DNA from 4 places in the Anaerosinus massiliensis genome. Region 4 is predicted to be linked to each of the others. Evidence: riboswitches for the same ligand, from Rfam matches in the RefSeq annotation. Region 4 holds a riboswitch; each other region holds the start of a gene.
What was found. Region 4 has a riboswitch for cobalamin ahead of BN6559_RS12755 (hypothetical protein). Riboswitches for the same ligand answer to the same signal wherever they lie in the genome.
Positions count from the first base shown of each region.

Region 1: linked by a shared signal. The riboswitch ahead of BN6559_RS14855 (TonB-dependent receptor) and the one ahead of BN6559_RS12755 (hypothetical protein) in region 4 are both predicted to bind cobalamin.
Region 2: linked by a shared signal. The riboswitch ahead of BN6559_RS03530 (methylmalonyl-CoA mutase family protein) and the one ahead of BN6559_RS12755 (hypothetical protein) in region 4 are both predicted to bind cobalamin.
Region 3: linked by a shared signal. The riboswitch ahead of BN6559_RS03470 (sirohydrochlorin cobaltochelatase) and the one ahead of BN6559_RS12755 (hypothetical protein) in region 4 are both predicted to bind cobalamin.

Region 1 covers NZ_LT575483.1:3,099,231-3,102,433, reverse strand. Annotated here, with positions in the region: gene BN6559_RS14855 (TonB-dependent receptor) at 1-1,632, opposite strand, end outside; cobalamin riboswitch at 1,903-2,085, opposite strand; gene yddG (aromatic amino acid DMT transporter YddG) at 2,299-3,203, opposite strand, start outside.
Region 2 covers NZ_LT575483.1:660,616-663,818, reverse strand. Annotated here, with positions in the region: gene BN6559_RS03535 (TonB-dependent receptor plug domain-containing protein) at 1-863, shown strand, start outside; cobalamin riboswitch at 1,076-1,258, shown strand; gene BN6559_RS03530 (methylmalonyl-CoA mutase family protein) at 1,464-3,203, shown strand, end outside.
Region 3 covers NZ_LT575483.1:645,933-649,135, forward strand. Annotated here, with positions in the region: gene cobI (precorrin-2 C(20)-methyltransferase) at 1-65, opposite strand, end outside; gene BN6559_RS03470 (sirohydrochlorin cobaltochelatase) at 321-1,220, opposite strand; cobalamin riboswitch at 1,353-1,536, opposite strand; gene BN6559_RS03475 (ABC transporter substrate-binding protein) at 1,648-2,580, opposite strand; gene BN6559_RS03480 (TIM barrel protein) at 2,590-3,203, opposite strand, start outside.
Region 4 covers NZ_LT575483.1:2,645,785-2,648,987, reverse strand. Annotated here, with positions in the region: gene BN6559_RS12760 (TonB-dependent receptor domain-containing protein) at 1-193, opposite strand, end outside; gene BN6559_RS12755 (hypothetical protein) at 289-1,698, opposite strand; cobalamin riboswitch at 1,970-2,151, opposite strand; cobalamin riboswitch at 2,272-2,452, opposite strand; gene argH (argininosuccinate lyase) at 2,712-3,203, opposite strand, start outside.

The DNA.
Region 1 (3,203 bases), 450 kb from region 4:
CTCATTTTGTTTGGTTTTATTCGGAGATAAAATTTCCCCAGCATTCTTATAAGTAGAACCAACAACCGTACCCGCATCAAAATTTTCTGAGTGACTTGCATAAAAAGATACATGATCAATCGGTTGATACGATATCGCATACGTTGGAGAATACGCATCACTTTCTACACGAGAAGACAACTTTCCTGTCGCTGTGTTATAGGCATTCACCTCAGCATCATGTCTATGTAAACCTACTAACACATTCATCTTTTTATAATCCATGGAATCCACGACTGACCAGCCCTTGATTCTTGTCTTATTTGAAAGCGCACTTTCATACGCTACATTCACATCCTGTGTTTGGTCTAAACCTGTATAAATATTACCTTTACCAATGGTATAGGTTTTAACATTTTTTGCTGCATCACGATTGCGCCATGCTTGATCGGCTGCAATGGTCAATGTATGATCCACCTCACCGGTTTTGAAATTCCCCATGACACCCGTTTGTAAATAATAAGCTTTCTGCGGCGTAGTTGTACTCTGTGTATTAATAGAAAAATCCCCTAAATCATTGATCAAGGTCACTGCACTGTTCTGATACATAACATTTTTATTTAATTTATTACGCATCACGCCGCCATTTAAAAATGCTTTCCAATGCGCATTTAAAATTTGTTCATGATTCAGCGTAGCACTCCAGCCATAGGACGCTTTCGCCATACCATCAAACGAATAATTTTTACTCGCATCAGGAACGCTCGGCATTTTCGTTACATTGGACCCCAGCTTAAACCATCTCTGTCCATTTAAAATATCGATATCCCGATAACCGGCAAATAAATTTGTTTTGCTTTTTTCATCGACATGATCAAGATCAAGATAGATACTCTTGGCTTTAATCCGTTCATTACTGATACTTGTCTGTCCATTCAAGTTCTCAGTGTTGACACGAATTCCCCATTCTTTATCTTTTCCGAACCTGCGGCCAAAATCATAATATTCACCGAAGAGACCTTTTCCAGAGAAAGTTTGTGTATAACGATTGAGCGGTTCATCACCAGCTTTTTTCGTAACAAAATTAACAAGTCCGCCAGCCGTATCCGATTCATATTGCGTGCCAGTGCCGCTAATTCCACTGTTGGGGCCAGAAACAATTTCAACTTTTTCAGCTACATGCGTCGGTGCATTAAACTGTGTCCAAATACCGGGAACGCCATTGACGTAGGTGCTTGTTCCATTCGCTCGAAATCCACGAAATGTGAAATCATTATGCAGCACACTACCCGACTGCCGAATCGATGGTGTATTAGCCAATACACTATCTAAAGGCTGGGTTGGATCGCCAAAAGTTTCGATGGTCTTTTCTGATAAAAAGGCAACCGTAAACGGTGTATCCATGACATCTTTTTCGCCAAGGAATCCCACTGAACCAGTTTTAGCAAGAAAGCCTCCTGCATAAGTTTCCCTTTCTCCCGTTACAACAATTTCATCAAAATCATACTCCGGCATTGCCTTGTTTTCCTCTGTTGAACTTTCTTCTTGTACAACTGCCTCCGCAGCCAAACCAACTGGTAAATTCACTCCGTTTGCCATAAAAATAAATCCTGAAAGGACTCCCCAAGTAGCTTTTTTTGTTAATTTTCTCATTTTTCCTCCTTGATTTGTCCCTTCATTCATATAAACAAAGAGCACAATATCTCCACACCAATCTTTATCTAACTTTTCTTCGATACGAAAAAAATCTGCCTGCAAAGCGCAGGCAGATTTTGCACACTCATATAAAAATTTTTCAGCAAATAAATAAAAAATCGGCTTATAAAACAAGCCGAAGAAAATCTACTCCACCAAAACAAATCTAGATGGTATCAAATCTCCTCCCCATCGCTCGCAGGTACAAGCATCCATACATGAATGCTAACGGTGATTGCTAAACAGGCAGTTCTCCTGGCTCCAGTTCATCGTTTCTCCGCACCTTCCCAAAGCTTTTGCTCCAGTGGCATTTTTACGGATTCACTCCCTGTTACAGTGGCGGGACCGCGCTGACCTTACATCAGACTTCCCTATTAAGTCCTTTCGGACACCTGCTTCAACTCATATAATCTTTTCCATATTTCGATATTATGATAGCATTGACAAATTTTATTGTCAATGATTTTCGCTAAAAATTTCCCTGATCCGACATGTAGGCGCATTCATTATGCATTTTTATCAAAAAACATACTTCAGCAATATAATTAACTCAAAATAAAAAACCCAACTGCATCTTAAAAGAAATTAGAGTTTTGTCTTCTTTATGAATTAAATGATAAATCATTATGAAGAACAAACTTTATCTTTTGCTATCTGCTCTTTCGTCGCCTGCCAGCACAAAACGGAGCCCAAACATACCATCACCACACCTTGCCAAAAAGAAAAAGAAAGTGGTGCATGCAATAGCACTGAAGATAATAACGATGATACGATCGGTGTGAAGTATGATGCACTCGCAAGTATTGTAATATCGCCATATAAAATACCAAAATTCCAGGCAGCATACCCAAATCCTACTGCACAGCCTGCCATCAATGCATAAAATATTGCATGCATGCTAAGGTTAAGTGAAACTCCACTCATAAAGAACTTCCCCCATAAAACAACAGTAATAAGGATAAAGAACACTACAATTTCGTTTTTTCCCTCCGACAACCTATTTGTTACAGTACAGTATCCAGCCCAAATAAAAGCGCCTGCAAACGCTAAAACGTAGCTAAACGGGTTACTTTTTATATTGCTCATCATCACACTTAAATCTAAGCCTTTCTCGCCTCCCAAGGTCCAACAAACACCAAGAAAAGAAAGAAGCAGTCCGGGAATAAGCAAAAATGTGAATTTCTGCTTGTTAAAAATGATAGCGAATACGATTGTAAGGCAAGGCCACAAATAATTTATAATATTGACTTCAATTGCCTGCGTCCCTGTATTTGCATACCCAATCGCCAGCGCAAACGATATCTCATACGCCATAAATAAAAAACCGCCAAACAACAAATAGCTCCGAGAAAAAGTTTTTATTTTGGGCACGCCTAAGGTAACGAGAAGAAGAGCCGAAGCAAATGTATAAATCAGCGCAATACCGCCAAGTGGATCAAGCATCTCACTTATGCTATGAATTAAACCAACCATTGTGCTCCAAAGCACGATCGCAATTAACCCAATAGCGGTGGCATTATTTTTAGCTC
Region 2 (3,203 bases), 2.0 Mb from region 4:
ACTATTCTGTTTATACACAATGGGAGAACATGCTGAACGATAAAGATACCTTGATTTTAAGTGCGAGAGAAACTTGGACGACAGCGGCACCGCGAGGCGAAGATGGCGAAGATAAAAATTACGATAATTTTAGCGGGCAGGGGCAATGGCTCCATAAACTAAAACCAGATGAAAGTGTGTATGCTAGTATTGGTCAATCTTTTAAAATGCCGACATTTAAACAAATGTATGCTGCCGGTTCTTATAATGTTATAGGTGACGATCAATTAAGACCACAAAAAGGAACGCATTATGAAATCGGTTGGAAGAAAAATAGCGATGCACATAAATGGAAAGTGGCATTATTTGAGTATCATATAAAAGATAACATTACATATAGTAAAGGAAAGTCAGCTGGTGATACAGTTTTTTATGCGATAAACGAAGATTTGAAAAATACCGGAATTGAGATCAATTGTGAAATTGAAGAAGAAAATGGCTGGTCTTATCAGTATGGGCTCACTTACGGAAATCCAAAATCAAGGTCAAAATCCAGTAAAGTTGGAACAAAAGAATATTGGGACAGAACGTTCGGTAAATTACAGCTTAATGGTGGTGTAGGATATCACAAAGATAAATGGGCTGCTAATTTAAATGCCAGCTACTTGTCAGAAAGAGTTATGTCTCCAAGTGATGCTCATTCATTTGAAACCAAACCATATCTGTTGACCAATTTTAATTTGCGTTATGCGGCAAATGAGCAGCAAGAGGTAACACTCAGTGTAAACAATATATTGGATCGTCAGGATAATGTAAGCCATACCAGCTCTTATTACTACACAACTCCGATCAATTACATGTTAACTTATCAATATAAATATTAAGATATTCAATTTAGTGTAATGTCTGTTTAGCGGTGATACGAGCTTAGATATTGTTTATCATTCGTATCACCATTTGTTGCAATTTGTTTGCGTAATGTAGTATTTTATGGATCATTTTTGTTTTGTATAAGGTCGCAATAAAATTTGACAAGGTACTTGAAAAGTGCTAGTATAATCTTGAATTATGAAATAATAATGTTTAACTATAAAATTTAATACTGTTGGAAATAGGTGTCCTTATGGACTTAATAGGGAAGTTTGGTTAAAAGCCAACGCGGTCCCGCCACTGTAATAGGGAGCAAATCCAAGAATATACCATTGAAACGATTGTTTTGAGAAGGTTTGGAGGAGCGATGAACTAGAGCCAGGAGAACTGCCTGTTTAACAATCACCGTTAGACCTGCGAGCGATGGGAAGGGGATTACAAGTAGCGTTAACTACTCTCTTCTCGGCATTTATTTTTTTGCCGAGATTTTTTATTGGTACTTGTTGATTTTATAAAAGCCATTCTGTGTATGCAGGAGTGGCTTTTTTATTTTGCGATGCAAGTTTGAAGGTAAAATTAAATTTTATTCTTAACTATGGAAAGGATCGTGAAAAATGAAACAAACTGAAGAAGCTGAAATGAAACAAGCAGAGCCGCTGCAAGTGACCTTTGAGGAATTCAATGTGCCTACTTATGAAGAATGGAAACAAGAAACAATCACCAGCTTAAAAGGTGCTAGTTTTGAAAAGAAATTGTTTACAAAAACCTACGAAGGAATTACGCTTGAACCTATTTATACGATGGAAATGGCTCCGGATCCAAATGCATTATCTAATTTACCTGGAGCTGAAAATTATATGCGCGGTATCCGGGCGGGAGGCTACATTCATAAATCGTGGTTGATTGCGCAAGCAAATAATGAAGTGCTGCCAGAAAAACTGAATGAATCGATTCGGCACCAACTAGAAAAAGGGGCCACCTCTATTAATATTGCGCTTGATGAGAAGACGAAACAAGGGAAAAATGTAGAGCAAGATTTTGATGATATCCAAAAAGGCGGCGTATCTTTAAGTACAATACAAGATATGTATCATATTTTTCAGGATGTTGATTTGGGAAAATATGAACTCTATATGCATGCTGGTGCTTCTAGTACAATGTTAATCGGCATGATGAGTGCAACTTGCAGGGCAAACTCTGATGCGATTGAAAAAATTCATGGGGTTGTCGGAGCTGACCCAATCGGTACTTTAGCACAAGACGGTCAGTTACCTACTTCCGTACATGATTTATATAATGAAATGGCGCATACCATTGTTTGGACTGAAGAAAATATGCCAAAGTTGAGAAATATCTTAGTGCAAGGTGAGATCTACAATGATGGTGGAGCAAGTGCCGTGCAAGAACTTGGTTATGTGCTTTCTACGGCGATTGAATATATCCGTGCTATGCAATTGAGGAGTATTGACATTCAGACGATTGCGAAACATATGCAGTTCAGCTTTTCTATTGGCTCTAATTTTTTTATGGAGATTGCAAAATTTAGAGCGGCGAGGATGTTATGGTCGCAGGTTATAGAAAATTTTGGTGGGGATAAAGAAGCTCAGAAAATGGTGATTCATGCACGAACAGGTAAATTCAACAAGTCTATTTACGATCCTTATGTGAATATGCTGCGTACTACAACGGAGGCTTTTTCTGGTGTTGTTGGTGGTGTAGACAGCTTGCAAGTGGGTGAGTTTGATGAAGTCATTCGTTTTGGGGATGAATTTTCTCGTCGAATTGCTCGGAATACGCAAGTGATTTTACAGAACGAATGTAATTTAAGGCAGCCGATAGATCCTGCGGGTGGATCATGGTATATAGAAACATTAACGCAGCAAATCGCGCAAAAGGCATGGAAAGTCTTGCAAAGCGTAGAAGAAGAAGGCGGTATGGTTTCTGCCTTAAGAAAAGGAATTGTGCAAAATGCAGTTGCCGATGTATTAAAGCAGCGATTTAAAAACTTAGCGAGACGAGCAGACAGAGCTGTTGGCGTTAATATGTATGCCAATATGCTGGAAGAAGAATTGGAAAAGCATCCATTGGATGAGCCAGAGCTTCAGAAACTGCGAGAGAAACAAGTGCAAGATTTTGTCGCAGATGTTGATACGATTTATCGTGATGAAAAATTGTCTGCGATAAAAAAAGGATTCAACAATCAGTATGGAACGGTACTGGATGAAATTGTTTCCTCCTTTGCCGCTGGTGCGACGTTAGGTGAGGTTACAGAAGCGCTAAGACAAGAAGGTAAAATAGAAAAAATCGATACAATCATTGAAAAACATCGTTTTACTGAACAATTTGAATCACTT
Region 3 (3,203 bases), 2.0 Mb from region 4:
GCTTTTACTGTCAATAATTCCGGATCTCCAGGACCTACACCAATACCATAAAATATACCTGCCATAACTTCCTCCTAAGGTGTTAATACCATTAAATTATTTTAGCACTACAAGTCTGACACCTGCGGTACCAATTTCTCTTGTTCACAATGTAAATTTTACTTCTATGCTGTTTCTGTAAAACTCCATTATATTAAATACTATATAAAATAAAAAATACCTGTTTTTATTCATTGTTTTATAAAATAAACGGAAAATAAGAGTTAAAAAGCCAGCTTAGACTTTTAACTCTTATTCCCTAAAAAAATTTTACCGTTAATTTAGTTCTTACCTGCAATTGCATCTTTTACATGTTGCACATAAATCTTTTGTATTGCTTTATTTTCACCTAAACCATGAACATAAGTATCTACTTGATATCCTTCTGCTTTCAATAAATTTTTCCAAGAATCATCTTCATCGCCAGCCATATCATTATTTGCATGATCACCGGCAACAAGCATCAATGGCATCAACAATACTGATTTTACAGATTTTTTCGCTGCTAAACGAGCAACTACATCTTCAAAATTTGGATGATCAGTTTCCTCTACAACACCAATCGTTACAGGCATTTTCGCTGCATCAAATTCATTTTGCAATGCTTGATAAGCTGGATTGTGTTGATGTGGAGATCCATGCCCCATAAATACGATCTCTTGTCCTTTTTGAACCTTTGGAAGTTGTGTTTTCAACGCTTTCACAGCAATTGCGAAATCATCTACTTTCCCATCTGTTCCATCATTCATAAGAACAGGTCTGCCAATTTTAATACTTTGGAAAGAATTCTCATAAGTCTTCACTGGAGCAATGACTTTTTTATCGTATTCTTCTCCTGGCGTAAGATGTGTTGACTGTATTACAACCTCAGTATATCCTTCCGCTTTCAGCTTGTCCAATGCTTGTTCCAAAGTATCTGCATAAATGCCGCGGTCGGCTAATCTTTTCATTACAATTCTTGATGTGAATGCACGACGCACTTCATAGTCTGGAAAAGCCGCCTTAATTTCGTTTTCAACGCTTTCGATACACGCTTTTCTCGCGTCATCAAAAGTTGTTCCAAAACTTACAACTACAATTGCTTTTTTAGCGGCACTTGCACTTGCCACCGAGTGATGTGTTGCCAATACTGCTGAAACTGTAAAAGCAACGACTAACAAAGTACATAAAAACTGCTTCATAAAGATTCCTCCTAGATATTTTAATTAAGTAATACATATAAAAAAATAAGCCTTTTCTGCATAGCAAAAAAGGCTTATTTAGATATCATAAATTTATATCTATTAATCCCCTTCCCATCGCTCGCAGGTCCAACGGTGATTTCTTGACAGGCAGTTCTCCTGGCTCTAGATCATCGCTACTCCAAACCTTCCCAAAAGTAAAACTTTCAGTGGTATATTCTTGGATTCGCTCCCTATTACAGTGGCGGGACCGCATCGGCATTCAACCGATTTCCCTATTAAGCCCTTACCGGGCACCCATCTCAATGCTATTATTTTTTCATATTATGAAATAAAGTATATTTATTACAAAGGTTATGTTACCACTTTTATTTTTACTTGTCAATTGACAAATTCATTCTCTTTAAAATGCAATAAAATTATAAACTCATGGATAAACCACTTCAATTAAATCCCGCACGGCATAGACAACATACTGTGAAGTACAGTATGTGTATTTATCCTCCACTTGAATTAATTGTTTGTTTTTAACCGCTTTAACCGTAGAAAATGCAGGATCATCGATTACTTCCTGCTTAAAGTTTTCAATACCCTTTCCTTCATAATCCCAAGTAGGAATCATAATAAAATCGGGATTCACAGCAACCAGCTGCTCTTTCGCTAACACATCATTTTTTTCTAAACCGGCAATCGCAGCGCCATTGACTACACCGGCATATTTATAAATATCATCCAGCATACTCCCCTTCCCGCCATAACACCCCATAAAGGATAATGCCATAACAACCTTGCGTTCATGCTCTGAAATTTTATTTGCCTTTTCTTGTACTTTTGACAACACGGCATTCATTTCTTCTACAACAGATTTACTGCGTTCCTCTTCGCCAACTAATTCGCCGAATTTCATAACTAAAGTTTTGACCTCTGCAATCGTCGCCGGCGTCTTATAAACGTATACCTGCAGCCCAACCTCTCGTAAACTCTCGATGAGCTCGGTTGGCAGCCAATCTGAAGCAATCACGAGATCCGGCCTGCATGCGAAAACACCTTCCACACTCTTACTGCTTAATACAGGTATATCCTGCGCCTGGACCGCAATATTAGAGATTCCATAATCTGCTGCACGTGAGGAACAGGCCGCCAGACGCTTATCATCCACTAATGATAATAAAATTTCATCACTGCATAACGTAAGTGATACAATTCGCTGCGGTTTTGCTTCCAATTTTATCTTTATGCCTTGACTATCAACAGCTTCATAACCATCATTCTCATGAATTGTCGCATCCTGAAAGTTACATCCATGAAAGAAAATACTGCAAAGGATGATTATACTCCATACAATACGGCGCTTTATCATTTGTACTCCTCACTTTATTGCATTTTGCTGTATTTCAAGTTTACGCTGCCAATCTTCAGCATCTTTTTGCATAAATTCATGCACCAAAAATTCTGGTTGAATATACGAAATAAGTTTCTTCACTTGCGGTGTTGAAAAAGGCAAATGTTCATCAATTTTAAGGATATGCTCCATAATCTCACCACTTGTCCGATTTGTATCTATCTTATTCTGCATACAACTTGCAACATATGTACCGGATAAAGAATAGTGCAAATGCAGCCCCTTAATAAAGGTGCGATATTCCCCTAAATTCTCCACGCACTGCAGCACATAGTCGATGGCCTCATCTTGATTTTTTAACCGCTGGTTGGTATTCATTAAATGTCCCGTGTCTAGCATAATCCCAACATGCTCGTGCTGTACCTGTGTAAGCAATTTTTCCACCAAACGCTTATTCACTAAAGTCAAACCCGGCCACCAGAGATTTTCAAACAACAGCGTTGTATTTTGGGGAATCTGGTTGACCAATGCATTTACCAATTCAATCGTAGCATCAATCACCTCTTCACTGCTTGCGTGAAACTTCCAACTAAAAACTTCATCCAATCTTGCATGACTCACGTGAAACACAAAATATTTTG
Region 4 (3,203 bases):
AAGTCGTCACTGTCTCCCCTGCCCCAATTGCAAAGGACGTATTTTTCATATTCTTTTTCAAAGCTGGTGTTGCATCGTTTAGAATTTCTGACGCATATGCTGGCGTTATATGAATCAAGGCCAACGCTACCAATGCCACCAGCAGTACACGCCTTTTTTTTACCTCACTAATCAGATTCTTTCGTTTTCGCAAAATTCTATCTCCTTACTTCGTTCAATTCAAAAAAGTGGAAGGAAAATACTTTCCCTTCCACAGAGAATTATCATTACGAAATATTCTGTCGTGTCCTATTTTTGATTCTTGCGCATCAATTCAAACAGTCTTTTCCGTTCGATCAGTGCCTGTTCGGAATTGGAAACAAAAGCTGGAGCCGCATAGCCTTTTAAAACCTGCGTTGGCGGTGCAACTTCACCACCATAAAGAGTTATCGAATTGAGAGAAGGAGAATTACTTGCTCCCAGGCTACTGAGCATCGTAATCGTGGCAGCGCTACCAACGATTCCATTACTATCATAAATTGCCAAATCGTTGCCACGTGTAAACCAAGTTGACTCCGTGCTTTCCGAATACATCAACGTCCATAGATAGCCCGCTAAAATATTTTTGTGATCTACAACCTTTGCAATTTTAGTTGTCACTAGGCTGCTTACTAGGGAGATGTTGCTAGTAGAAGCAAGCGTATCCATATCAGTTGCATACAAGCGCCAGCTCATGGTGTAAGTAGCGTCATACGCACCAGTTAAAATGAATGCCTGACTACCATCATTGTTAAAGGTGAGCGCGCGAAAATCAAAGCAATCATTTGGTTTGGTTGAAGCTTCAGCAGTTGTAGCTGCTCTAAGTACATCAGTTACGGTCAAATCACTGATCGCAATTTTTTGGAGGCGAGATGTCGGATTCCAGGTAATCGGTGTAGTATAATGCTGCATACCACCGACAGCAATCAGATACAAATAATCCCCATAAGCTTGAATACTAAAAGCATTTTCAGCCGGCCAGACTTCTGACCCCGGTGCCGTTGCAGAGCCATGCGGTCCCTTGTAGATTGGCGAGTCCAGAGATGTACTTAAGCGAACCAAAGTACTCTTCACATAGGAAGCATTGCTTCCCGTTAGATTGGTACCACTAATAAACAGAGCAAATACAGAATCTCCGATGACTTGCAAGTCGACGCCATAGGATTCTTGCCCTGTTGGCGGAGTAAAGGTGAAACTATGCGCAGTATCAAGGGTATAGGTGTCCTCACTGCTACTAATGCGGAAAACAGTCTTATTATCATAGTCGATGCCATAGATATAGCATACGCCGCCTATCGTTTTGGTTACAAATTTATAGGGATTGGTGATCGCGGTACTGCCAATCGACCAGGTCTGCGGTCCATATACGGGACTGCCCCAGGTATAGGGTGAAGTATTGTCGGCATTCGCCTGATAAATGAGAAAATGGGTGTTCGCCACACCACCTGACCATGCAAGAGAAGCCACGAGCACCCGATCGGCACCGGCGCTGTTTTTGAAATAGAACGGTTTAGGATCGCCAGCAATCTTTTTAGTTATTCCAGAATCCACATAAGTTTTGACTACACCGGCATGTGCCGCAATACTTGAACCATTATAGGTAGCCGTTCCGATATCACCTACACCTACATAATCTGGTGCCGGATAAGCATACGTACCATAAGCAACCTTAGTAGACATAAACATTCACACTCCCATTTTTTATTTTTAAAACTCGGCACTCAACAGCCTTTGGGCCACTGAGGTCTTTTTAGTGCCTGACACGAAAATACCTCACCTCCTTAAAAAGTTTTTATTGCACACTGCTCCCACCTAATTTTTTATTTGTCTTATTTAAATAAAATAAGACAAATAAAAAAACTCCCTTATCGGGAGTAAGCATTACTTCAACCTGACAAATAAATGTTATCTGCCAGTTGTCGTAATCTCCTCCCTGTCACTCGCAGGTCAAGTGGTGATTGTCAGATAGGCAGTTCTCCTGGCTCTGGATCTTCACTCTGCCAAACCTTCCCAGGATTTACACCCCAGTGGTATTTCTTGGCATTGCTCCCCATTACAGTGGCGGGACCGCGCCGGCTTTCAACCGGTCTTCCCTATTAAGCTCTCACGAGCACCTATCCCAATATACAATTATCATATGTTTCGTGCTTTTATCCTTTGCTTTACTTTACTATAGTAAAAAAAATCCCTCTGCGATTAAATATCCAGAGAGAGACTGATACTCCATAATCCCCTCCCCATCTCTCGCAGGTCACCGGTGATGTTATACAGGCAGTTCTCCTGACTCTGGTTCATCGCGCCGCCAAACCTTCCCAGGCATATATCCCAGTGGTATCTCTTAGCATTGCTCCCCATTACAGTGGCGGGACCGTGTCGGCTTTTAACCGATCTTCCCTATTAAGCCCCGAAAGGCACCTGTACCGAAATAGCTTTATTTAAATTTTCTTTGTTTTCCTTTTATCCCTTTATTTGCCTACATACTATCACAGAAAAATTTCCTTGTCCAGTAATTTCGTTTTACATATTCCGACGTTTTTCAACCTATCAATCTATAATTTGCAATTGGTTTTATGTTGTTATTTTCGTAATATATTAAAGTAATTCATTATATAGGTTTACTTATTCACATATGAAAAAAACAGATACGATTTCAAGTATATACTCCTAATCGTATCTGTTTATATTTAAAAGAATTATTCTACACTGAGAATTTTATTTTCTTCTATTTCTATTTTTTGATAAGCCTTTTCTACTTGTTTAATCTGAGCATCTAACCATTTCTTATCCTCTGCTAAACACGACTGCGCTTCATCCAGCATTTTTTCAACAGAAGTTTTGCTCGGACTGCCCAAACTCGTTTTAGATTGAATATTTTTAGAAGGTTCTAAAACACTTTCAATCTCTTCTGAACTTAACACAAGTGCATTTCCTAAAATTTCTTTTGAGTATTTTTCAAGAAGCATGCTATCCATTCCACTTACAGAGGCTCCCTGCTCTATTACTTCTGCAACCATGCCTCCCACAATATCGTGCGCTTCAACAAAAGATATATCAAACTTTCCAACCAGATAATCAGCAAGCGCCGTAACTGTTGAAAAATTTTCTTGTGTCTTTTTATAAGCAATTTCTTTCTTCAATTGTGAATGTTGTATCGTTTCCTTTAACAACCCTAAACTATGCATAAC